DNA from 4 places in the Desulforapulum autotrophicum HRM2 genome. Region 1 is predicted to be linked to each of the others. Evidence: riboswitches for the same ligand, from Rfam matches in the RefSeq annotation. Region 1 holds a riboswitch; each other region holds the start of a gene.
What was found. A riboswitch is a leader RNA that binds a small molecule or an ion and turns the genes downstream of it on or off. The one in region 1 is predicted to bind cobalamin.

Region 1 (5,991 bases):
CGTATTGGGCCCCGTCATAACCGCCTGTCTCCTCATCGCCGGTGATCAGGATGCCAAAGGGGAGATGGGCCTGGCTCTGCTGATTTTTTTCAAGGGTTGCCATCCATTTTTTTAACAGAACAAGGCAGACGGCCACTGCATATTTGTCGTCATTGCTGCCCCTGCCATAGAGATTCCCCTGGTTTTCAACGGCGGTAAAAAGAGGGTCCTCAGCCTCCACAACGTCAAAGTGGGCCATGAGAAGCACCGGGGTTACTTTGCCTTTTGGGGTGACAAGGATGGAGGGAATGTTGTTGTGGTCAATTCTTGTATATCGGGCACCGGTCTGTTTGACGTAGGTTTCAATAAAGTCTGCACACCTGCTGATTTCTATGGGTCTTGAGGCCGTGCTCTTAAATTCAATCAGCTCTTTTAAAAGGGGGATGATCTCATCCTTATACCTGTTCATGGGGGATGGCTCCTGTATGGCTTAAAAAACCAACAGTTAAAGTTGATAAAAGGCCTTTTTATTACTCCCTTGCATTTTCGTCAACCCAATTTTTCAGGGCAGGTGCTGCGGCAAGGGCTGCGATCTCATTGTGCTCAAGGCGCCGGTGCAAACGTGCGCTTTCCCTTTTTATCGACTGGGTCAGTGACGCAAGTCCACTTAGGTCATGGGGAATCTGTTTCTGGTCAAGGTACTGCTTCACCAGCCTTTGGCCGCACAAAACATTTAGAAATATTTTTTCCTCGCCGCCAAGGCCAAACCCTGAACCGCCATGGGTACCTGCCACATGGGTCTTTACCCCATCCCCGAAAAAGGGGGTGTTGTAGGTAAGAAGTGGTTCCCCTGTCTGTTGCCGGCATACCCCATCAATGTAACGGTAGTATTCCCTGAAGGTGTCGACATCTTCAAGTCGCAGATCCAGGGCATACCCCTGATCCTTTAGCACCCTTGCCGTGGTGTAGAGGTCAGCAAGCCCGTTTCTCTCCCCAAGGCCGAACACGGAGGCTTCAACAACGGTTGCGCCTGCCACAACCCCCATGACCGTGTTGGCCGATGCCATGCCAAGGTCGTTATGGCAGTGGACGGCAAGCCGTGTGGAACTGTTCCTGGAAAGCCTGGCAATGGGGGCAATGGCGTCGTGCACCTGGTTGGGGCCCATGATGCCCGAGGTATCGGGCAGGGAGAGAATGTCCAGGGCGAGTTCTTTGATTAGGTATAGGGCCGCCCTTGAAAGGAATTCAGGATCGGTGCGTCCAATGTCCAGAAAGGCAAGTGAGATTTGGGATCCCGGGCAGTTGGCCCTGATTGTTTCAACTGTTGTTCCAAGGTCTGGAAATGCTTGGTCCATGGGGCTGTTCCACTTTTCTTTTGACACATGGGCATGGAGGTGGAAGTCCAAAGTGCCAGTTTCTGAAAGGGTTTGTACATCCTCGAGACATGCCCGGCCCATGGCGGCAACCCGTATGGAATAACCTTTTTCAACTGCTGACGCAGACAAGTGTTTGAGCTTTGCCTGTTCCGATTCATGGGCTGGGGGATAACCTGCCTGGCAGATGTCAACGCCTAAGCGTTCCTGGAAGTTGAGCACGGTCATGGCCTGGTTCGAGGAAAATACCATGCCCCGATGTTGCATACCTTCCCTCAGGGTCTCATCAATGATGCACAATTTGTTTTTATCCATGGTTTCTCTGCTTGTTTTGGGTTAAAGATTATTTCACTGTTGACATTTTATCCGGGTTGCATCTATTTAAACATAATCAGGTGCTCTTTTCGAGCATAATAGGGAATCCGGTGAAATTCCGGAATGGGCCCGCCGCTGTAAACGGGAACGAACGCTGCAATATGTCACTTTCGTGTTGTGAGACGATGGGAAGACGCAGCCATTAGAATGATCCGTGAGTCAGAAGACCTGCCTGGTTGATTGACATGTCGGACTCCCCGTGGACAGGGAACGCCTGGCGATATTCAGGAGAAGAAAAGGGATACCCTGAATCGATATTCATCGGTTCGGGGTTTTTTGTTTGCCTTGAACCATTTTACCCAACTGTTTTTTATGGGAGGCAAAAAAATGAACCAAGACCATGTGTTGAAAATCAACAGGATTGGAAGCAATGGGGTCGTTACAGACAATTTTCCGATTTATACCATGAGGGATGGGTTGCTCTTTCGAACAATTGCCCATCCCATGGGGTGGTCCGAGTGTCCCGATTATAAATTTGGGTCGGATGGAAAATTTTATCGGACAAAGCACCATCTTCAAGGGATAAGTCTGATGCCCGAGTATGAGTTTGGGCCTGGCGGTATGCTTTACCGGACGCAAACCCATGTGGAAGGGTCGGGTAGTGACCCTGAATTCGTGGTACTGGACTGATCCATTCCAGGATCTAAGGGGGTGAACCCGATTATTCCATGAAGGTGAGCCGGGGAAACCTGTCCATGGGGACAAAACGCCTGTATCAGGGGGTGATGGGGCCGGGACGAACGGTCTCTGTTTCACAGCGATTTTTTCCGCTGGCCTTTGCCAGATAAAGTGCCTTGTCCGCTCGTTTGAGAAGTGTCTCCTTGGTGTCCTGGCCTGTATGTTCAGTGACACCCACGCTGATGGTGACGCAGATCTGATCGTCCCCATATCGGGCGGGTTGTGATGCCACAGCCGTTCGTATCTTTTCCGCTGTTTTCATGGCATCCCCAAGGTCGCATCCCTTGAGGAGGATGAGAAATTCCTCTCCGCCCCACCTGCAGAGAATATCGCTGTTACGTATGGTGCGGGCCGCTGTTCCAACGGTCGTTTGTATGATATAGTCGCCTGCCAGATGGCCGTAGGTATCGTTGACCCGTTTGAAGTGGTCAAGGTCAAACAGGATGATCGACAGGGGGGTCTGTTTTCGTTGAATCTCCTTGAGGGTCTGGTCAATGATGATGTCAAAGGCTCTGCGGTTGTAGACTCCCGTGAGTTTGTCCGTTGACGCCATTTTTGTAAGGCGTTTTTGAAACGAGGCAATGGTGAGGTTGGTGACAATGAGGATCAGGCCGATGATGCCAAAGGAAAAGACGAGGTTTAGCACAAGGGTGTTGCGGACCTTTGCAATGGCCTTATCTCCGCATTGCTCCACAAAGAGATACCAGCCAAATTCAGGGATGTACCGGTTGTTCACATAGATGTTTTTGTTGTCTTTTTTGTATTGAAATGACAAGGGGCTGCCCGCGTGAATTTCCTGGCGGTGTTCAGCAATTTCCTTGACCTCAAAGATGTTTTTAACAGGTTTTGAAAAATTTTGACCGTGGAGGGTGATGTTGCCCTCCTTGTCCGTAAAAAAAATGGTACGATTGTACCGTTCCTGGTAGGTGTTGACCATTTTTTTCACCGCATGGATGGCAAGGCCCACCCCTGTTGCGCCAATATAGTTCCCGTCATAGTCATATACCTTGTGGTTGATGAAAATGGTCATGGTGTCCTGGTTGGCCATGTCTGGATCCAGGTTGATCTCGTAGTCCGTGTCAAGGTCTTTGATGCGGAAATACCATTGGTCACGAAACTCCTGTCTTTCAACGGTTTTTAATATGCCCTTTGAGTAGTAGTATTGTTTGGTGTTGTCTGAGACAAAAAAGCTGGAAAAAGTGTTGTACTTGACTTTAATTTCTTCAAGGTAACGGGCAATTTTTTGGGGATTCCTTTCTCCCTGGATGACCCAGTCCCGAAGAAAGGTGTCTGCCGCCATGAGGGAGGCGATAAAAGTGGGTTTCAGCAGGTCCCTCTGGATCTCCGAGTAGACGTTGTCACCGGTCAGGGGAAGTTCTGTGTGGGTGATGTGGTGGTTCAGGGCAGCACTTGATACAAGATAGCTTGTAACGCTTGTGCCGATGAACCCCGTGAGCAGCAGTAGGCTTATGATGATGATGAGCCGATAATTTTTACGTGGCATTAAACTCCTTGAACAGTCTGCCTTGAATGATACATCTATTTTAGGGATGAAATTATTACAGACTTTTTTCTGGAATTCAATATAAAAAAATAGTGCTTTTGATCGAGGATGCTGATATCTATTTAGATATTAGGATGAAAGATCGGGTTGAACCCCGGGTCCCTGGAGTATTTAAATGGAAAAAATACAAGGAGCAGTACAATGGCTCAAAAACATAGAATAACAAGGTTCTTTTTAGCGGTTCTATCGGCAATGGTAATTGTGTCTTTTTCTTCTGACCCCGTTTTTGCAGACAAGAAAAAGATTAACATCCGTTTCAGCACCTGGCATGTGCCATCCGGGGCCGATGTTCAGAAACTCTGGATACCCATGCTTGAGGAGATGAAAAAGAGAAGCAACAACCGCATCACCTATACCATGTATTCGGGTGGTGCCCTTGGAAAGGGGCCCGACCATTTTGACATCGTCAAAACAGGGCTCTCGGATATGGGGTATGCGACACTTAGCTGGACCCCGGGCCGTTTTCCTCTGACCGATGTGCTTTCTTCCCCCATTGTCTGTCCGGCAAAGTGGAAGGGGGTTGAGGCGGGCATGGCCATGTACGACAGAATGCTCAGCCCCGAGTTTAAGGATGTCAAGGTGCTCCACATCAACAACTGCGTCATGGCCCATCTTTGGACAACCCGGGCTGTGACCCGGCTTGAGGATCTGCAGGGCATGAAGATTAGAAGCCCGGGAGGCCTCCAGACTCGGGCCATCCAGGCCCTGGGGGCCACACCCGTATTCATGCCCCTGGGGGATGTGTATTTGTCCATGGAAACCGGGGTGATTGACGGGGTTGTCACCTGTCCTGCACTGGTCAAGGCGTTTAAGCTTAACGAGGTGGCAGGGTTTGGGGTGCCGACTTCCTTTGGCTGCGTTTCCGAAGGCTTGTTTGTCAACAAACGGTTTTGGGAAAGGGTGCCCGAGGATCTTAAACCCATCATCGAAAGTGTTGGAAGGGATGCCTATAAAATTGCAGGCATCTTTGACGAAGGGTGGTATGCGGCGACCATGGCTGAATTCAAAACCACCATGGAGATCGAGGAACTTTCCCCGGCCGAGCAGCAGCGATGGGATGACCGGTTCAGAAAGATGCTTGTGGCGTGGGCCGAAGAACTCGAGGCCAAGGGATTGCCCGGTAAAAAGGCTCTGACGGCCTTCAGGGAGGAACTTGGCCGGGTGGGTGTTGGATTTAATGCCTGCCCTTACTAAACACCTGCTGTTTGCAAGGTTTAAGCGACTGGTCCATGGGCTCACCCGGTGGTCCCTGGCCCTTGGCATGGGGTGGGTTCTGGTGATGATGATTCTTACCACGGCTGATGTTGCTGGTCGCTATTTCTTGTCAAAACCAGTACCGGGCGCCATGGAGTTGAGTTCGTTCATGCTGGCTGTTTTTGCCATGCTGGGAATGGCCCATACCCATCAACGGGGTGCCAATGTCCGGGTCACCATGCTGATTCGAACCCTTCCTCCTTTTTTTGCCAACGTTCTTGTGATCATCTCCACAGTCCTTACCCTCCAGATAGTGGGAATGATGGCATGGTACGCAGTCAGAATGGGACTGGAAGAGTACCATGCAAACGCCACCACCGACGCCCTTTCCATTCCCCTGTACCCCCTTGAATTCCTCCTGGCCCTTGGTACCTTGTTGCTCGGGTTGGAGATCATTGTCAACCTTGGTGATGCTTTTTACCGGCTCTTCGCAGCTAAGAACCAGGGGTAAAGGACGCTATTATGGATCCCCAGACCATTGGATTTATCGGTATTGGCGTTCTGTTTTTGCTTTTGTTTATCGGTATGCCCATCGGCTTTTCCCTGGCCTTTGTGGGCTTTTGGGGAATTGCCTTTATCACGGATATAAGCGTTGCCCTTCCCACCCTGGTTCGTTCGTTTAACGGCACCTTTACCACCTATTCGTTTACCGTGATTCCCCTGTTTGTGATCATGGGAGAGCTTGCCACTGTTTCAGGCTTAAGTCAGGGGATATACACCCTTGCCGACAAGTGGCTCAGGCGGCTGCCCGGCGGTCTTGCCATTGCA
Region 2 (5,991 bases), 1.2 Mb from region 1:
ACCAGAAGATAGGAAACAGAGGTCGCAAGGCAGGTGATCAGCAGCGTGTCCTGGAGATTTTCCCGGGAAAGTTTTTGTTTCCCAGGGAGCAGTGCCCCAGAGCATGGCGAAGGGTCATCACATTAGAAACGATAGGTAAGATAAGTCCTGGAATCGGTCCAGTCTTTACCGCCCGCCACGTCTTCGTCCCCATTGATGATGGCGTAGCGTAAGCGAAGACTCAGGTTTTTAAATATCCCACCGAATTTATACTGGACATCGAAATCAATCTCATCAATATCCGGTGAGGCATTATCACCACTATCCGGTGTATCGAAACTGCCGTAAAAGACATAAGCGCTTAAACCTTTTACACCGATGTGACCGAAATCATATTTGAGCCTTAGCGCCCAAGCGTCTTCTTCCCCTCTATCTAACTTTTTATATTGCATACATATAACGTGATGATTGCCAAACGGGGCACGTATTGCATCGGAACCATTAACCCCGTAATAGGCAGACAGAGTCGTCCCATAGCATGACAAGGACCCAATAGCACCCGTAGTATAGGTGTCTATAGATCCATCCAGGGCATCCCCGACATCCCGCTGATTCAGATAGCGTGCATCTATGGTTATGTTAAATTTGTCATTGTACTTTTTACGATAGCGTCCCCGCAAATAGATATCATTCATTACCTCCGTATAATAATAATCCCAAAGTTCAAACTGCAGATCCCCAGGAGCACGCCATAAAATTCCGCCGATAATGGAATCGCCATCATCACCTTCATTATTGGTAATGCCCTGGGCCATAGATTCCCATTCCTCACTGGCCCAGTCCATCCATTTCCAAAGGTAATATCCATGGAATTCGAGTTTTTCAATACTTTTATTTATGATGCTCACACCCTGATAAGTTTTAGGTGTTAGCCGGACATCATGGCCCTTCAGCCACGGAGTGGTCAAATACTGAGCGCCCACAACAGCGACAGTATCCCATCCCTCAAATTTTAAAAAATATTCGTTGAGAGCCGTATAACTTTCATGATCGGTTTTCGTATCACCCATAGCCAACACGCCACGGTAGACTTCATTGCTGCTGCTGTTGAGTTCCGAGCCTCCCTGGCCAGTTTTAAATCCAACCCCCATACTGAACCCTTTAAGCGGTGAGGTCTCATAGCTGAGCACACCGCCGACTGCAGCGGATTGCCAATCATTCGCTCCATCATCATAATCTCTTTGGAACCATATCGTTTTAAAAAAACCACTCACATCTCCCTCGGCAAAAGCCTCCTTCACGTTTTGTGCTTCTCCTGCAAAAGATATCGTGACCATTGAGAGTAGTAGAATGACCGGCAGGGTTATTTTTTTAATAAATCTGCATTTCATGTTTTTTATCCTTTCCTGGTAGATGTGTAATGGGGTTCCTCGCTATTTCGTGGGGACATCCGGGATGATTTCATGGCGGCATAGGCGTTTGCGCAAACCTAAGCATTGCGGATCGACCTGATGGGTGAGATGGCAGGGACCCCATTTTTATCATGCGTCACATTCGCTATGACCCCGTATACTTCACGCAGCATATCTGCACTGATCACTTCGCGTGGCGTTCCCGCACAGTTCAATGAGCCATTACCGTTGAAAATAACCAGATACTGAGCATACCTTACCGCAAGGTTGATATCGTGCATTACCACAACAATGTCGACATTTTGTTTCTGCACGATCTTTTGCAGCAACTGACACACCTCAAGCTGCTTTTGCAGATCAAGGGAATTAGCCGGTTCATCCAAGAGCATCAGCTTTGGTTCTCGAACCAGTGTCTGGGCAATAAACACCAGTTTCTTCTGCCCGCCACTTAATTCACCGAAATTGCGGTTGGCCAATGATTCGATATTCAAGGCATTCAAGGTCGAAATCACTATGTCAAAATCTTCGTCGGATACTTTGTACCCCAATTCCGGCAATCGGCCCAACAACACCATTTCAAGTACCGTGAGCATTGAATTGTCGATATCCATTTGAGGCAGATAAGACATTAATTTTGTCTTCTCGTCGGTCTTCATTCTGGTGAGGTTATCCTGACCATAGTAAATGGTGCCATCGTATTTCAACAAACCGTAAATTGATTTTAACAAGGTGGATTTTCCCGCGCCGTTGGGACCGAGGATTATCGACAACCCCCGTTCAAACTCGATATTCAGACCTTGGAAAACGGTATGCCGCTTCCCTGCGGAGCGATAGCCAAAGGAAAGATTCTGTATCCTGAGCATCACATGACCCTCATTCTGCTGAAGATGATGGCCAGAAACACCGGGATGCCTATAATCGCGGTGATCAGCCCGATAGGCATTATCACGCCAGGTATGGCCACCTTGCTGATTACAAAGGCAAAAGAGACCACTACTGCGCCGACAAGCGCTGAGAGCGGCAAAAAAAAGCGCTGATCCTCACCCACAAACCGGCGGGCGATGTGGGGAGCGATGATGCCAACAAAACCGATAGCCCCCACAAAACAGACTGCAAACGCTGTGAGCAGAGAGGCCAATAGAATTACCATGCGGCGGATTTTGTGGGTATCCACCCCCAGGCTGCGCGCCTTGGTATCTTCCAAGGTCATGGCGGTGAGCTTCCAAGCGTTTTTATAAAAAACGGCAAAACAGAAAAGCAGTACTGCAAAAACCAGCAGGAACTTCATCCAGTTGGTTTTTAACAGGCTTCCCATGTTCCAGAAAACCAGACTCTGCAGGTCTTCATCGTCCGCGATGTACTGCAATATCATAGTCAAGGCGGTGAAAAAAAAGTTCAGGGCAATGCCGAAAAGAATAATGGTATGCTTTCCCGCCCCCTGCCTTAGTGAGAAGGCATAGACCAGAACCGAAGCAAGTAGTGCAAAGGCAAAGGCATTGGTGGTCACCATGAGCGGCGCGGACACGTTAAGCACATTGGTATCCAGGATAAGTCCCAGCGCCGCCCCAAAAGAAGCTGCGTTCGTGATGCCCAGTGTGAAGGGACTGGCAATGGGGTTACGCAGAATGGTCTGTATTTCGCAGCCGCCAATCCCCAGGCAGGCACCTACAGCAGCCGCCATCAAGGCCATGGGCATACGGATACGATTGACGATCATCGGGTTATGTCCCTCACCTTCGCCGGTGAAGATGATGGTGATGATCTCTTCCAGAGATATGGCTGAAGAACCCAGTGAAATATTGAGCAGCAACAGCATGATGACGATCACCAGGAGGGCCGTCACCAGTATGGCCCTCTTTCTGATCATGCTGTTGTAAATTTGACGGTTTGCACTCATGCTTTGATGGCTCATACGATTAATTACCTTCAGGGCCTTCATACCTGTATACCCAGTGGGTAATGCTGCTGTTCACCATCATAAAGCGGTCAAAGAATTCCGCCAGAACGGCTTCGGGGTCCACCTCCTTAAATTCATCGGGGTGGAAGATTGTCGCCATTTTCAGGCAGGCGTAGAAGCCGTAAATGGACCGGTTCATGGCATGGGCCAGTTCATAGACATTTTGGTTCCTGACCGCTTTGAAATCCCGCCAGCCTGTTCTGTTGACGATATCAAAAGACGGCGCTTTGGCAGGATCATGGGGAAAATTGTCCATCCACCCGGCCCCGCAGGCACTTAGTATTATAAAGTCAGGGTCCACCTGGAGGATAATCTCGGGATCCAGGGTGCCTCTTCCGCCCTTACCTTTGGACGTGCTTACCAGCAAGGTATCAGCAATGTTGTCACCACCGGCCACAGCGATCAGATCGCCCCAGCCTTTTCTCTTACTGGTCTGGGTTAATCCAAATACTTCGGAATACCCTCTGAATTCATAATAAACTTCAGGTTTCTCAGTGATCTTTGAGATTTTAGACGCGATCAGGTCATACTGGTTGTCCAAAAAGGCGACCACTTCGGCAGCCCGCCCTTCCTGCTGGAATATTTTGCCCAATATTTCCAGGGTCTTTTGGGCAGAGGTACGAACACTTTTGCCGGGCACATCGATCATCACAATGGGGATACCCACCTCTTCAAGCTGGGCCATGATGGCTCCAACGTGGTGGTGGGCGCCCATGGCGGAGTTGACGATGAACACATCGGGGTCCCTGGCCAGGATCATCTCAAGGTCAAAAGGCGCGTTATGTTCAGAAATCTGGCCGAAGTGCTCCAGGTACTTACCCACGACGGGGGTGTAAACCCTGTCATATTTCCCAATGCTGCGGCTTCCGCTTTCACCGGAGGCTACCAGCTTGTTAAAGGCGTCCTTGCCCAAAAGCGGTATTATATAATCGATGACATCCATGGTGCTTATGGCATAGGAGGAGACCGGAAGATCGATGGTTACCTTGCGTCCCTTGGCGTCGGTGATGGTCACAGAATCGGTTTTAGGGGCCTTTTCAGGCATGGCGGCCGGGTTGAACCGAACCCGATCCACCGGCTTTTTCACCACTGGCACATAGCCCAGGGCCTTGGGATCTATACCGGCCTTTTTCAAGGCATCGGCCACGGCTGCGCGGACCGCATCTGCGGTTATGGTGGCACCGGAAACCCCATCCACATCCAAGGCCTGCTGTTCCACAATGGCTTTGCTCAGTTTTTCAATGGGGACGGTCCCCACCCCCTTGGTCTCGTGGTGTTTGTCATCTATCGCCACTGAAAGGATTTTGCCTTTATTGTTGAGCTCAACCTCGATATTGACCTCGCCGTGGTAACCCACGGCCGTACCTTTGTAAGAGCCGGCAAGCGATTTTGCCTCTATTGCAGATGGGCTGAATGCAGCCCATGATGCAAAGAGAAAAACAGCGGTAAAAAAAAGGGATAAACACTTATTCATGACAATCTCCTTATGCGAAATAATTGCTGATATGTGAACGATCTTAACCGGCCCCAGTATGTATTCTGAAAACAAAAAAACCTTGCTGCCCCAAATGGCCGCAAGGTTTTAAAAAGGCATTCCCCCACTCCACGAAGGCATCTATCCTGACTGCTTGGCCGGTCTCCTGACTTAGGTTCTTCCTACTGACCGCGCCTTCCAGAATCAGTTGATCCCGTGGCATTGGCGGCGTTCGTCCCCATTCACAGTGGCGGGTCCGCTGCGGAATTTCACCGCATTCCCGATTATCCCTATAGAGGGCACCCAGCAATCTATCTATCTATCTATCTATCTATCTATCTATTTATCTACTCTGATTTCTCGATATACTCTCCCTACTCTAAGCAATCGCCGACATGGGAACAGGCTTTATCGGCCCCAGTATGTATTCTAAAAACAAAAAAACCTTGCTGCCCCAAATGGCTGCAAGGTTTTAAAAAGGCATTCCCCCACTCCACGAAGGCAATCTTTCCTGACTGCTTGGCCGGTCTCCTGACTTAGGTTCTTCCTACTGACCGCGCCTTCCAGAATCAGTTGATCCCGTGGCGTTGGCGGCGTTCGTCCCCATTCACAGTGGCGGGTCCGCTGCGGAATTTCACCGCATTCCCGATTATCCCTATAGAGGGCACCCAGCAATCTATCCAATTTTTCATATACTCTCCTTAACTGGTTGTCAATACATTACGCCACAAATCAGCAATTCTAATTTTGGATATCAGTCCGTGTGACGGCGGTCGGTATTCCTTTTCTGAACATTGAGAAACAAAGGGGATCAGATTTTCGGGCAGGACAAACCCAACAAAACCGCAAATTGTCTGAGGGAGGTACGACCGAGTTTTTGCGGTTTGGGTTTGCCCTGTTCGAAAATCCCCCGACTTTTTCGGTTCAGAAAGGGAATACCGACTGCCGCATATACATTAAAACCAAAATTAGAATTGCTGGCCACAAATATCTCCAGACTTCCATATCCATACCATTGGGCTTTAATGCCGATGCCCTGAAAAGAATTGAAAACTTATTTGCCAACAACATTGACAGATCCCGCAGGCCAGCAACGGGAATGCAAATTTGTTCCAACCCTCAATGCCAGGGGCAACTGATTTTTTCCAGAAAATTGCTGCCCTCATTCA
Region 3 (5,991 bases), 1.1 Mb from region 1:
TACTCCCCTGTCAGGCGATCATTCATCGGCATGTCCGATACCCCTTGTTCAAGATAATCCCCAATGATCCTGGCCAGAATCCGGGTCAGGGCCTGTTCCAGACGGGGAAGGTCCGACCCATGGGGTGTATCCACCGTTGCAAGGGGCGGAAGATTCAAAAATTTCACCCGGCCAGGGGTTATCCCGCTGAGTACCTCACAGGTACCGGGCAGGGCCGTGGTCACGATTGTGCAGCCAGAGGCAAGGGCCTCCATGAGCACCAGGGGAAGTCCTTCAAAAAATGAGGGCAAAACAAACAGATGGGTACGCCCCATGAGGCGGGCAAGTTCAGGGTGGGTCAAGGTTCCATGGAGACAAACCTGGTCACCGAACTCAGCCGCAAGTTCCTTGCAGGTACGTTGTTCCTCCCCACTTCCGCTGCCGGCCAGGTGCAGCCGCCAGGGCAGTGAGCCCAGGGGTTTAAGGGACTTGAGAAGCCAGGGTACACCCTTTGCCCGGCACAGTTTCCCCGCATAGAGAATCTCCACTGGCGGAGGGGTAGGTTTTGCGACCGGAAAAAAAAGATGCTGGTCAAACCCTGCACCCACCACATGGGTTTTTCCCCGGGCAGCCGGGTAGGTGGAAATGATCTCCTGGGCCTGGACCCTGCTCAGGGCAAGGATACCGGAGACCTTTTGGGAAAGCTCAAGGGGTTTTTCCTTTAAATGGGGACACAGGGCCAATTGCCTCAGACAGGTCCCATGGCAGGAGACAACCATGGGGATGGCGGGTGCAACCTCGGTGGCAAAAGCCGACACCTGCCACAGGTGGTGACTGTGAATCAAATCCGGCTTAAATTGATGGACTGCTGCGGCAATTTTCTCTTTGAATGCCACCTCATAACTTCGAAGCTCCAATGGTGAAAGGGTTGCAAATACCCGACTGGGATAAGGCATGACGTCACTCATTCCAGGAATGGGAAAGTTAAGTGCAGGGGTGTTGAAGTTCACATAAAGGGAGCAATCAGGGTCTATCAGACCAGGGGCCAGGGTGAAATTATCCTGAACGCCCGCCACAAGAAAGTTTTCATGGCCGCTCTGCCGGGCGCAGTTGACAACCGCCTGGAGATATTTCCCACTTCCAGTCATATCCGGCATCTGGCTGATCAGGTGTAAAATTTTCATGGGCTACCCATAACATGATTTTATTAAAATGGGAAAATATTTCCATTGACATTTTAACAGCGGCGTCCTATTGTCAATAAAAATTCAGGTATTATGCATCATGAAGAGGGAATCCTGTGAAACTCAGGAACGGACCCGCCGCTGTAACCGGGAATGAACGCTGTCCAATGTCACTGTCCTTGACATTAATTGTTAATGGGATGGGAAGACACAGCAAGTAAGATGATCCGGAAGTCAGAAAACCTGCCTGATATGGAATGAAATAAGACGATCTTGTGGGCCTGCGCGGTTGGGCTGGATCAATTAAAATGGCGGATGAGGATAAATACGGAATCCCATATCGATTAAATGTCGATATGGGTTTTTTTGTTTACACTGTTTCACATGGAACAATGGAGACCCAGTCTCCATCATATATAATAGGAATATGGCACGCAAGTGAGTCTACCGGTTATCGCCATATGGAAGAAGAGAACAGGGCTTCTGGTGCTCCTGTTCTCTTTTCTTCTAGTCGGGATGGTCATTGCTTCTGCATCCATGGGATATGTCGACATCGGGCCCTCAGATCTTGCGTCCCTGATCAAGACAGAAATCTTCAACGATCCAGGCCCTGTTGATGCCACGGTCAAAACCATTGTCATGGATGTCAGGCTTCCACGGATACTGGTGTGTGCCGCCGTTGGCGGCGCCCTTGCCCTGTCGGGCGTGCTGTTCCAGGGTATTCTCCTCAACCCCCTTGCCGATCCCTACACCCTGGGGGTTTCAGCCGGGGCTGCCTTTGGCGCCTGCGTTGCCATCCTCTTAAGTCTTGGGGCCACACTTGTGTCTGTGCCCCTCTCTGCCTTTACCGGTGCCTGTCTCACCCTTTTTGCCGTCATGTTTCTCTCATTTTCCGGCAGCAACAAAGGAGGGGGGTTTTCCTCGAACAGCCTGATCCTGTCGGGTATCATCGTTGCAGCTATCCTGTCGGCCGGGATCAGCTTCATGAAGTACCTTGCCGACGACCAGGTCTCTGCCATTATTTTCTGGCTCATGGGCAGCTTTGCATCAAAAACATGGGGCGAGGTGGCCTTGACCTGGACGGTTCTGGGTGCGGGACTGTGCATCTCGTTGTTCTTTGCAAGGGACCTCAACCTGGTCTGCCTGGGCGACCGTTCGGCCACCAGCCTGGGGGTTGATACCCAGCGGGTCACCCTGATTCTGCTCGTCACCGGCTCCCTTCTTGCGGCCGTATCCGTATCGGTTTCCGGCATCATCGGCTTTGTCGGGCTGCTGGTACCCCACATGGTAAGAATCATCACCGGACCGGACCATGGACGACTCATCCCCGTTTCCATACTCACAGGATCCCTGCTTCTGCTCGGTGCCGACACCATTACCCGGGCTGTTCTTCCCCACGAAATCCCCATTGGCGTGCTCACGGCCCTGATCGGAGGACCTGTCTTCTGCTGGATATTCAAAAAAAGCCAGGAGATATAGAAGATTCAATGGAAATGATTGTTCAAAATCTGGGTTTCGCCTACGACCAGAAGCCGGTACTCCAGGACATCAACCTCAGGTTAAAGCCAGGATATTTTTATTCCATCCTCGGCCCCAACGGCTGCGGCAAGACCACACTGCTTGATCTGCTCATCCGCCACCACAGGGCCGATACCGGCACCATAATGCTCGAAAAAAAATCCATCCATGATTTCACACAAAAACAGCTTGCAAGGGCCATTGCCCTGGTCTGCCAGGGGTATGACATCAATTTCCCGTTCACCGTCAAAGAGATCGTGATGATGGGCCGGCATCCCCATATAGCAAGGTTTGCCCGGCCCGGCAGCGAGGATGTCCAGATAGTCGACAGAATCATGGAACGAACCGGCATCAAGGGACTCATGAACCGAAGAATCAACCGCCTGAGCGGCGGGGAACGCCAGCGATGTGTGGTGGCCCGGGCCCTTTGCCAGGCGACCCCCCTGCTCTTTCTGGACGAGGCCTTTTCCAGCATGGATATCAACCACACCCTGCGCCTGCTAAACATTGTAAAAACCGAGGTACTCAAATCCAACAGAACCGTTGTGTCGGTGTTCCATGACATCAACCTTGCTGCGGCCTGGTCTGACAGCCTTGTATTCATGAAGCAGGGCCGAATCATTGCCGCCGGTCAAACAGATGATGTTCTGGACGAGGAGATGGTGCGGCAGGTGTTTGAGGTGGAATCCCGGGTTGAGTTCAACCCCTATTCCAGGGCAAGGCAGGCCAGTTTCAAGGCGGGATACCTTGAATAAAGATATCAGCAGAATAAAAACCGCCCTATGGCTGAGCCTTTTCATGGTCCTCTCAAACCTGGCACCTGTCCTTGGAGCACAACGGGTGGTTGACCAAAACGGCCGGACCCTGATATTTGAGCGACCTTTTTCAAGGATCATCTCACTGTATGGGGCACACACGGAGAATTTAGTTTTTCTGGGCCTTGACCGGGAAATCATCGGGGTCTCTCGCAGCGACATCCACGACCCTCGATTTTCAACCACCCCCTGGTTTTCCGCCCACGATGGTCCTGAAAAATTTCTCGGGGCAAGGCCCGACCTTATTTTGATCCGCCCCATGATCGAAAGAGGCTGTTCCAGGCTCATCCAGCAGCTTGAACGCTCGGGTATCACCGTAGTATCACTCCAGCCCGCTGACGTTGAAGGAATGTATGATTACTGGACCACCCTTGGACGACTCACCGGCAGGAATGAACAGGCAGGGGCAATGGTCGCTGATTTCAAACACCAGGTAGCCGGGTTTCGGGCCCTTACCAAGGGCATAGCACCAAAAAAACAGGTCTACTTTGAAGCCATTCATTCAAAAATGAAAACCTTTACTCCTGGTTCCATGGCCCTTTTTGCCCTGGAGGTTGCAGGCGGAATCAATGTTGCAAAAGATGCCAGGGCGTCCAGGGGAACAAATATCGGCAACTACGGCAAAGAACAAATTCTTGCCCATGCAGACAAAATTGACGTGTTTCTTGCCCAACAGGGAGAGATGAATCCTGTTTCCCGTGAAACCATAGAGACTGAGCCCGGCTTTGCCATGATCAAGGCCGTAAAAAACAACGCAATTTACCTGATCGACGAACAAATTGTATCACGGCCTGGATTCAGGCTGTTGCAGGGAATTAAAACCATTGGAGAAATCCTCTATCCTGACATCTTCGGCGCCCTGGATCCCAGGAACTCGGACGCCCTGATCCAGGAGAAGAGGAAAGCATTCTGAAATCCGGAGAGACACGGACCCGGACAGGTCCGTTTCCTTCACCATGTTTAACAAGGAAAACAACACATGAGCACAACCGGTAAACTTTTCGGCATAGGAGTCGGTCCCGGGGACCCAGAACTTTTGACACTCAAGGCCGTACGAACCATTAATGAGGCCGATGTCATTTTTACGGCGGCATCCACCAAAAACAGCTACAGTCTGGCCGTGGAAATCGCCCGGCCCCATATCACAAAGGGGACCGATATCTGTTCCCTCTCCTTTCCCATGATAAAGGACAAGGTCGAGTCCAAAGCCGCCTGGGACAACAACGCCCGCAAGATTGCCGCCGTTCTGGAACAGGGCAAAAAAGCAGCCTTTCTCACCCTGGGAGACCCCATGACCTACTCGACCTACGGATATGTGCTCAAAAGCCTTAAAGCCGTAATGCCCCATGCTGTGGTGGAAACCATTCCGGGAATCACCTCGTTCCATGCGGCTGCGGCAAGGCTCAACCGAACCCTGGTTGAGGCGGAAGAGTCGCTGCTCATCACCTCGGGCGCCTATGGGGGAGAACCCTTGAGAAAGAGCATGGACGGTGTTGAAAACGTGGTGCTGCTCAAGGCATATAAAAACACCGCAGACATCAACACGGCCCTTCAGGATGCAGGCATGATGGAAAAGGCCGTGGCCGTTTCCAAGTGTGGCCGGGACGGGGAAAAAATCATCCATGACCTCACTGACCTTGAGGCAAGGAAACCCGACTACTGGACCCTTATCCTGGCTGGAAAATGAAAAAAAAGAAGAATCAGAAAAAACAGCTGGCTGTCTCACTGATAATCACGCTTATGCTCGTGGGCGGAGGTCTGTCCACAGGTCGCCCTGTGGACACAGCCACCCTTGTGAACAGACTTTTCTTCCCCCTTTTTCGGCTCATGGTATTCATCACCCTGGGGCTTGCCGCAGGCCAGGTGATCGAGGCAACCGGGTGGACCCGGCAACTCTCTGTTGTTGCCCGGCCCTTTTTCAGATTCTCAAACCTGGGAAACCGTTGCAGCGCAGCCTTTACTGCAGCCTTTGTCTCGGGGGTTGCCGCCAACGCCATGCTGCTCGAATTTTTCAAACAAAAAAAGATCACCAAAGCCCAGCTCTTTCTCACCAACTATATTAACCAGCTGCCGGCCTTTTTTCTCCATCTGCCGACCACCTTTTTTATCGTGGTGCCCCTCACCGGAAGGGCAGGGATTTTTTATTTTCTGCTCACCTTCAGCGCCACCCTGTTAAGAACCCTCTGCTTTCTTGTCTTCGGATTCTGGTACAAACCCCTTGCATCCAAAACCGGATTAATCCCGGAAAACAACCCGGAAGAAAGGGCCGGGGAAAGGCCAGGAGCACAAGAAGTCCTCAATGGGATCAGGACAAAACTTCCCAGTCGCATCATGGGCATTGCCGTGTATGTCCTGCCCATTTACACCCTGGTTTTTGTGCTCAACACCAACGGATTCTTTGAATTTTTGAACCAGACGGTTTCCCACACCCTCACCCTGTCGTTCATGCCGGTGGAATCCCTCTCTGTTGTGGTTCTCAGTTTTGCCGCCGAGTT
Region 4 (5,991 bases), 460 kb from region 1:
TTCCCTGACATGGGCCAGGTGGTCCATGGGGTATACCGACGCCTTGTCCAGGCCAACTTCAATAAATTCATCGGGTTTTATCCTGAGATACCCTGTGCTGATTTTGATGATCAAAAGTTCCATGTCTATCTCCTTGACGAGGCTAAGTCAAACCAGGGAATAAAGTTTTTCCAGCCCTTTTTCAGAATCTGTGTTCTGGGCGGTCACCCAATTTTCCAGGGTGTCAAAGGCCTTGCCGCTTTCAAGGAGGACAGCGGCCTTCTGTATACCCTGGTCCAGGTTGTCAACCTTACCCGCAGCCAGGAAAATCAAGCCGGCATTGAGGAGGGTGGCATCTTTTCTGGCCCCGTTTTCCCTATTGGCAATGAGGCCTGCAAACCGCCGGATCTCTTTTCCAAGTTCAAGTTCTGGTCTCAAATCCTCATAGTTTGGGGTCGATAATCCCAGGGATACCGGGTCAATGGTGAATTCAGATATTTCACGTTTTCCCGTATCACCGTCGGTCTGGATCCGCGCACAATGGGTGGGCCCGCAAACGGATGCCTCATCCATGCCAAGGCCTGCGCCCGCCACTTCTCCGTAAAGGACAATGGCGCTGTGGTATCCGATCTGGGCCATCACCTCTGCCACGGGCATAATCATCTGCCTGGCATAGACCCCCCTGACGCCAATGGCAGGAAGGGCAGGATTGGCAAGGGAGGCGGCAATGTTCAGGGTAGAACCGAAAAAAATTTGTGACAGAATTCGTCCCAGGGCATTGGGATGGATATGGGGACTCATGCCGTTGAATAATCCCAGGCCAGCGGATTTTATGCTTTGGGCCACGGTGTCGGCCGTACATTCCACATCAACCCCCAGGGCCTCTGCCATATCAACGGTGCCACAGACAGAGGTGATGGCCCGTGCCCCGTGGCGGGCCATGGGCACTTTTCCGGCTGCAGCAATGATGGCTGCTGCCGTACTGATATTAAAGGTTTTAAAGGTATCCATGCCCGTGCCTGAGTTTTCAGCCACGGCCAGGTCCAGGTTCACCTTGGTGGTGTCCAGTTCATAAATGGCCTGCCAGGCACCGGCCACTTCTTCAGCGGTTTCTCCCTTGGCGGTCAGTGCGGATAAGAATGCCCCCTGCTGAAGCTCTGTTGTGGCGTTGTTGAGAACGGTGAGAAAGGCTTCATGGGCCTGATCACGGGTGATATTTTTTTTATTGATAAGGCGGGTGATGATCACACCAAAGGCTTTATCTGTATCAACGGACATAAGTCTCCTCCTGAAAATAGTATTCAACAGGATCTTATTCCAGCGGATATCCCTTGGTCTTTTGCCCGGGCAGGCTTTCCGGCTGACGGATCATTCTCTGACCTGCGCCTTCCCCTTTCGTTTTGGTAAGGAACCAAATTAAAAAAGTGGCATCATGCAGGCCTTGTCCCCGGTCACGGCAACGGCTGGTATGCAACGGAATTTCACCGTTTTTCCTTTTATCCCTGGCCCCCCTTATGCTTAAATTCATTTTGGGGGCGGCAGGCACCCTGGCAATGTCGAAAAGTATACGTGATGACAGGCGAATTTGTCAATACGCAGTTTGATTAAGGGGCTCAGATGTAAATAATTCCACAAATATGGTGCAGGATTTCAGGTTGAATATTTCACCGAACTGAGATAGGCATAAACCCTATTGAAACATTAAAATTGGAGCATCATCACGTGAACCTGAACCACATCAATTTTGTCGACAGCCACATGCACCTTGATCTTGTGCAGAAAAGCGACCCGGATCGCATCCAATGGATCAAAAAAGTTCATTGTCTGGCTGTATCCTGGGCCTTTGCAAAACATATCGACACGACGGCGGATCTCCATCGGGCCCTTGCACTTCAGAGAGAAACCATTCACCACCTTAATTCTACCGGCCTGCCCTGTTTTTATCTTTCAGGCGTGCACCCCCGCAACATCCCCCCCGATCTGAAGACCGGAGCCGTTGCTGACCTGATCATGGAGAATATTGACGACAAGCTATGTCTGGGTATGGGGGAAATTGGTCTTGAAACGGCATCAAACCGGGAAAAGGATATTTTTTCAGCCCAGATGTCCCTGGCGCCACAGATCATCGGCAGGGACAAGGTGATCGGCATTCATACCCCCAGAAAGGATAAACAACGGGTTACCCGGGAAATTCTGGCCCTTCTGGAAAACCTTCCCGACCTGAGGGATTCCATTGTGATCGATCATTGCACTCTTCAAACTATCGGTACGGTACTGGAGCAAGGATTTCGGGCTGGAATCACCGTAAGTCCGGTCAAGACATCCGGCGGTGAACTCCGCCAAATCGTGGCAAGATACCCCGATCACCTGGATAGAATCATGCTCAATACCGATTCCGGGGATCTGTATTATGAAGACCTGTATATGGTTTTTATGGATCCGGGGATGCCGGAAAGCCTGAAAACCGCCCTTACCAGAGACAACGCACTCATTTTTTACAAAAAAATCAAATGATGCCCCCCACCAAACGCTATTTCCTTGAACACCGTCTCCGTGTGGCTAAAAAGCTTGCACCCCATATTTTTATCTAACGGTCTCTGGGTTCTATGCTGACTGCCTACATTTTCATATCCCCTGTTTCCATGAATCGCTGATGAAAGGAAAACGCCTCCCCCAGCAGATGGGGTTCATGCCCACCCACCTTGTGCAAAGCCCGGCTGTAATAATCCCACAACAGATCCCGGTAATCGGGGTGGGCACATTTTTTAATAATTGCTTCGGCCACCTGGCGTGGGGTGAGGTTCCGTGTGTCCACCAGTCCCTGTTCGGTGACAATGACATCCACAGAGTGCTCTGAATGGTCCACATGGCTCACCATGGGTACAATGGCAGAAATGGCTCCGTTTTTGGCCATGGAAGGGGTCACCATGAATGAAAGCGCCCCGTTTCTCTCAAAATCCCCGGATCCCCCAATGCCGTTCATCAGCTGGGATCCCATAACATGGGTGGAATTCACATGCCCATAGATATCCACCTCCAGGGCCGTGTTAATGGCAATCACCCCCAGACGACGGATCACCTCCGGGGAATTGGAAATCTCCACAGGCCGGAGAATAATCTTTTCTTTGTATCTATAAATTTCTTTAAAAAAACGTTCCCTGGCTTTTTCAGACAATGTCATGGCCGAGGCAGATGCGGCCCGGATTTTTCCCATGTCAATCAAATCCAGCACACTGTCCTGGATCACTTCGGAATAAAGATCCACACTTTCAAAAAAATCATCATCCATGAACCGGCTCAACAGCGCATTGGAAACATCCCCCACCCCGGCCTGCCAGGGCAGTGTTTTTGGCAAACGGTCTTTTTTCATCTCATGGCGGACAAAATCCAGAATCAGCTCCCCAATGCGCAGGGGTATTTCCCCGGGGGGCTGGAACACGGCACAGGTATCTTTTTCACCGCTTTTCAAGATGGCCACCACCTTATCTGGATTCATCTCAATAAAGGGTTTACCAATGCGATCCGCCGTGCGGTACAGGGGAATGGGCATGCGATAGGGGGGATCTTCAGGAATAAAAATATCATGAATGCCCTCAAGTCCCCGGGGCTCACTTTCAGACATTTCAATGATTATTTTATCGGCGTACTTAACATAGGTGGGGGTATTACCCACGGACATGGTGGGCACCAAATGCCCCTTTTCAGTGATGGCCACTGCCTCAATAACCGCCACATCCACCTTTCCCCAGTCACCGGAACGAACCAGGGCAGACAGTCGGGAAAGATGGTCATCCTTGAAAGAAACTTTCCCCTGATTGATCTTTTCTCTCATGGTGCGATCACTCATGTAGGGCCGACGCCAATTGATGATATCAGTTTTTGAGAGCAGGCCATCCACAAGCTCTCCGGTGGATGCACCGGCATAGAGGTTTATTTTAAAGTTTTCTCCAAGCTCTGCCCGTCGGGCCAGCTCCATGGGAATCATCTTGGGATACCCGGCGGTGAACCCGGAAATAAAAACGTTAGTGCCATCCACGATGTGACGGGCAGCGGTGGCCGGATCTGTAATTTTATCCCGAAGTGGCGCATATCTGATTCTATCTTTCAATATGTTCTCCCTTTTGTCTGGGTTATGGTCCATCCTGCCCTTGTATCTCTGATGGCAAAATATCACAATCATAATAACCGGCACAATTTTTTTCACAAATTTCACAGCCATGTCAAATGCCTTGCAAAGGGGAATTAAATTTCTTTATTGAGTTGTCATGGGGAAATAACCTGTCCACATATTCACACGGATCGTCCGCATATTCCAATAATTCAGCATGGGTATGATAGATCTCCCACAGGTGGTACATTAAATTAACTCCGGCCGCCGCCAACCCCCTTGTAGCGTTTGACCGGGTTCCTCACATTTTTTATTGTACAAATGGCAATGTTGTTCTATTTTTAATTTTTTAACCGCAAACCTTGTGGACAAAGGAGTCTTTGCAGAATGAAAATACAGAACGTGGTCGACGATATTTATCGACTTGCCGTCAATATTGAGGATGAAAACTATCTTTTTGAGGGAATCTGGCCGATCCCCCACGGGATTTCTATTAATAGTTACCTGATCAAAGGGGAAAAGAACGTCCTCATCGATCTGACCCAGAATATTATGGACTTTCCCAGGGCAATCACCGAACAGCTGGAAGGGGCATCCCTGGCTGTTGAGGATATTGACATCATTATCATCAATCATATGGAACCGGATCATTCAGGCTGGCTGAATGAATTTTGCAAGAAAAACACCAAAGGCGTTATTTATTGCACAAAAAAAGCCATCCCCCTGCTTGAGGCCTTTGGAGAGGTGCCCCCGGAACGGGCAGTCGCAATTACAGACGGGATGACCCTGACTGCCGGTGATTACGAGCTTCAGTTCTTTGACACACCCAATATCCACTGGCCAGAGACCATGATGACCTATGAGAAGAAACGCGGCATCCTGTTTTCCTGCGATGCATTCGGCTCATACGGTAAAGTGGGAAACGATACCATCTTCGACGACCAGTTATCCCAGGAAAAACATAAATTTTTCGAGAACGAGGCACTTCGCTATTATGCCAATATCGTGGCCACATTCTCTCCGTTTGTTCTCAAGGGGCTGAGCAAACTTGCAAGTCTTGATATTAAAACCATCTGTCCTTCCCACGGTATCATCTGGCGTGATAATCCCAGTGTGATTATTAATCATTACAAGCGATATGCAGAGTATAGCAAAGGACCGGGAGAGCGGGAAGTTACACTTGTCTGGTCCAGCATGTATGGCAATACAAAAAGTATGCTGAACCTGATCGTTCAAACCCTGAACAAACGGCAGATACCAGTCCACGTGTTCCAGGCCCCAGGAGACGACATCGGATATATCCTGGCAAGTGCCTGGAAATCAGCCGGTCTGATTTTTGGAATGCCCACCTATGAATACAAGGTATTTCCGCCGATGTCCCATGTCATTGAGGAACTTCTGGTAAAAAAGGTGACCAACAAGAAGGTATTCCGGTACGGCTCATACGGCTGGGTAGGTGGTGCCCAGCGAGATTTTGAAGCCAGGATCGAAAAGTCCGGTTGGGATCTGCTCAATTTTTATGAATGGCAGGGGGCACCGACAGAAGCGGATAAACAGAATATGATTCAGGCGGTGGAAGCCTATTGCGATGAACTGATCAAGTTCACAGAATAAGTCTTTTTTCGGGCGCGGCCATGGGGCCCATGGCTGCGTTCAACCGGAAACAGGGACAGGAGATATCACCGGAAAAGCCATGAACGACAGGGAAAGCATCGGCATAATCGATAAATACATAGGCGAGAATGTCCATGGGGTAACCCCTGTACCGTTCAAGGATATTCCCGAAACCTGCCATCTGCTCGAAGGTGAAATCAACACATTCAACTTTCGAAATCTTTTTAATACGGCATCACAAATTTTCGGAAGTCTTACACTTGCAGAAAAATATCTGCTTGACGGCTTGA

Region 2: linked by a shared signal. The riboswitch ahead of HRM2_RS00500 (ABC transporter substrate-binding protein) and the one ahead of HRM2_RS06040 (hypothetical protein) in region 1 are both predicted to bind cobalamin.
Region 3: linked by a shared signal. The riboswitch ahead of HRM2_RS01135 (FecCD family ABC transporter permease) and the one ahead of HRM2_RS06040 (hypothetical protein) in region 1 are both predicted to bind cobalamin.
Region 4: linked by a shared signal. The riboswitch ahead of trpD (anthranilate phosphoribosyltransferase) and the one ahead of HRM2_RS06040 (hypothetical protein) in region 1 are both predicted to bind cobalamin.

What each region holds. Positions count from the first base shown of each region.
Region 1 is NC_012108.1:1,378,499-1,384,489, forward strand. It holds gene HRM2_RS06030 (M20 family metallopeptidase) at 1-448, opposite strand, end outside; gene HRM2_RS06035 (hypothetical protein) at 510-1,667, opposite strand; cobalamin riboswitch at 1,729-1,917, shown strand; gene HRM2_RS06040 (hypothetical protein) at 2,055-2,357, shown strand; gene HRM2_RS06045 (sensor domain-containing diguanylate cyclase) at 2,443-3,909, opposite strand; gene HRM2_RS06050 (TRAP transporter substrate-binding protein) at 4,111-5,163, shown strand; gene HRM2_RS06055 (TRAP transporter small permease) at 5,147-5,674, shown strand; gene HRM2_RS06060 (TRAP transporter large permease) at 5,686-5,991, shown strand, end outside.
Region 2 is NC_012108.1:130,415-136,405, reverse strand. It holds gene HRM2_RS00515 (OprD family outer membrane porin) at 123-1,370, opposite strand; gene HRM2_RS00510 (ABC transporter ATP-binding protein) at 1,469-2,254, opposite strand; gene HRM2_RS00505 (FecCD family ABC transporter permease) at 2,254-3,330, opposite strand; gene HRM2_RS00500 (ABC transporter substrate-binding protein) at 3,308-4,822, opposite strand; cobalamin riboswitch at 4,962-5,144, opposite strand; cobalamin riboswitch at 5,327-5,509, opposite strand; gene HRM2_RS00490 (ABC transporter permease) at 5,942-5,991, opposite strand, start outside.
Region 3 is NC_012108.1:274,203-280,193, reverse strand. It holds gene HRM2_RS01140 (glycosyltransferase family 4 protein) at 1-1,163, opposite strand, end outside; cobalamin riboswitch at 1,233-1,428, shown strand; gene HRM2_RS01135 (FecCD family ABC transporter permease) at 1,650-2,642, shown strand; gene HRM2_RS01130 (ABC transporter ATP-binding protein) at 2,651-3,436, shown strand; gene HRM2_RS01125 (ABC transporter substrate-binding protein) at 3,429-4,409, shown strand; gene cobI (precorrin-2 C(20)-methyltransferase) at 4,476-5,183, shown strand; gene HRM2_RS01115 (nucleoside recognition protein) at 5,180-5,991, shown strand, end outside.
Region 4 is NC_012108.1:1,835,000-1,840,990, reverse strand. It holds gene HRM2_RS07955 (hypothetical protein) at 1-123, opposite strand, end outside; gene trpD (anthranilate phosphoribosyltransferase) at 148-1,257, opposite strand; cobalamin riboswitch at 1,309-1,544, opposite strand; gene HRM2_RS25070 (TatD family hydrolase) at 1,687-2,493, shown strand; gene HRM2_RS07935 (succinate CoA transferase) at 2,597-4,087, opposite strand; gene HRM2_RS07930 (FprA family A-type flavoprotein) at 4,475-5,701, shown strand; gene HRM2_RS07925 (diguanylate cyclase) at 5,781-5,991, shown strand, end outside.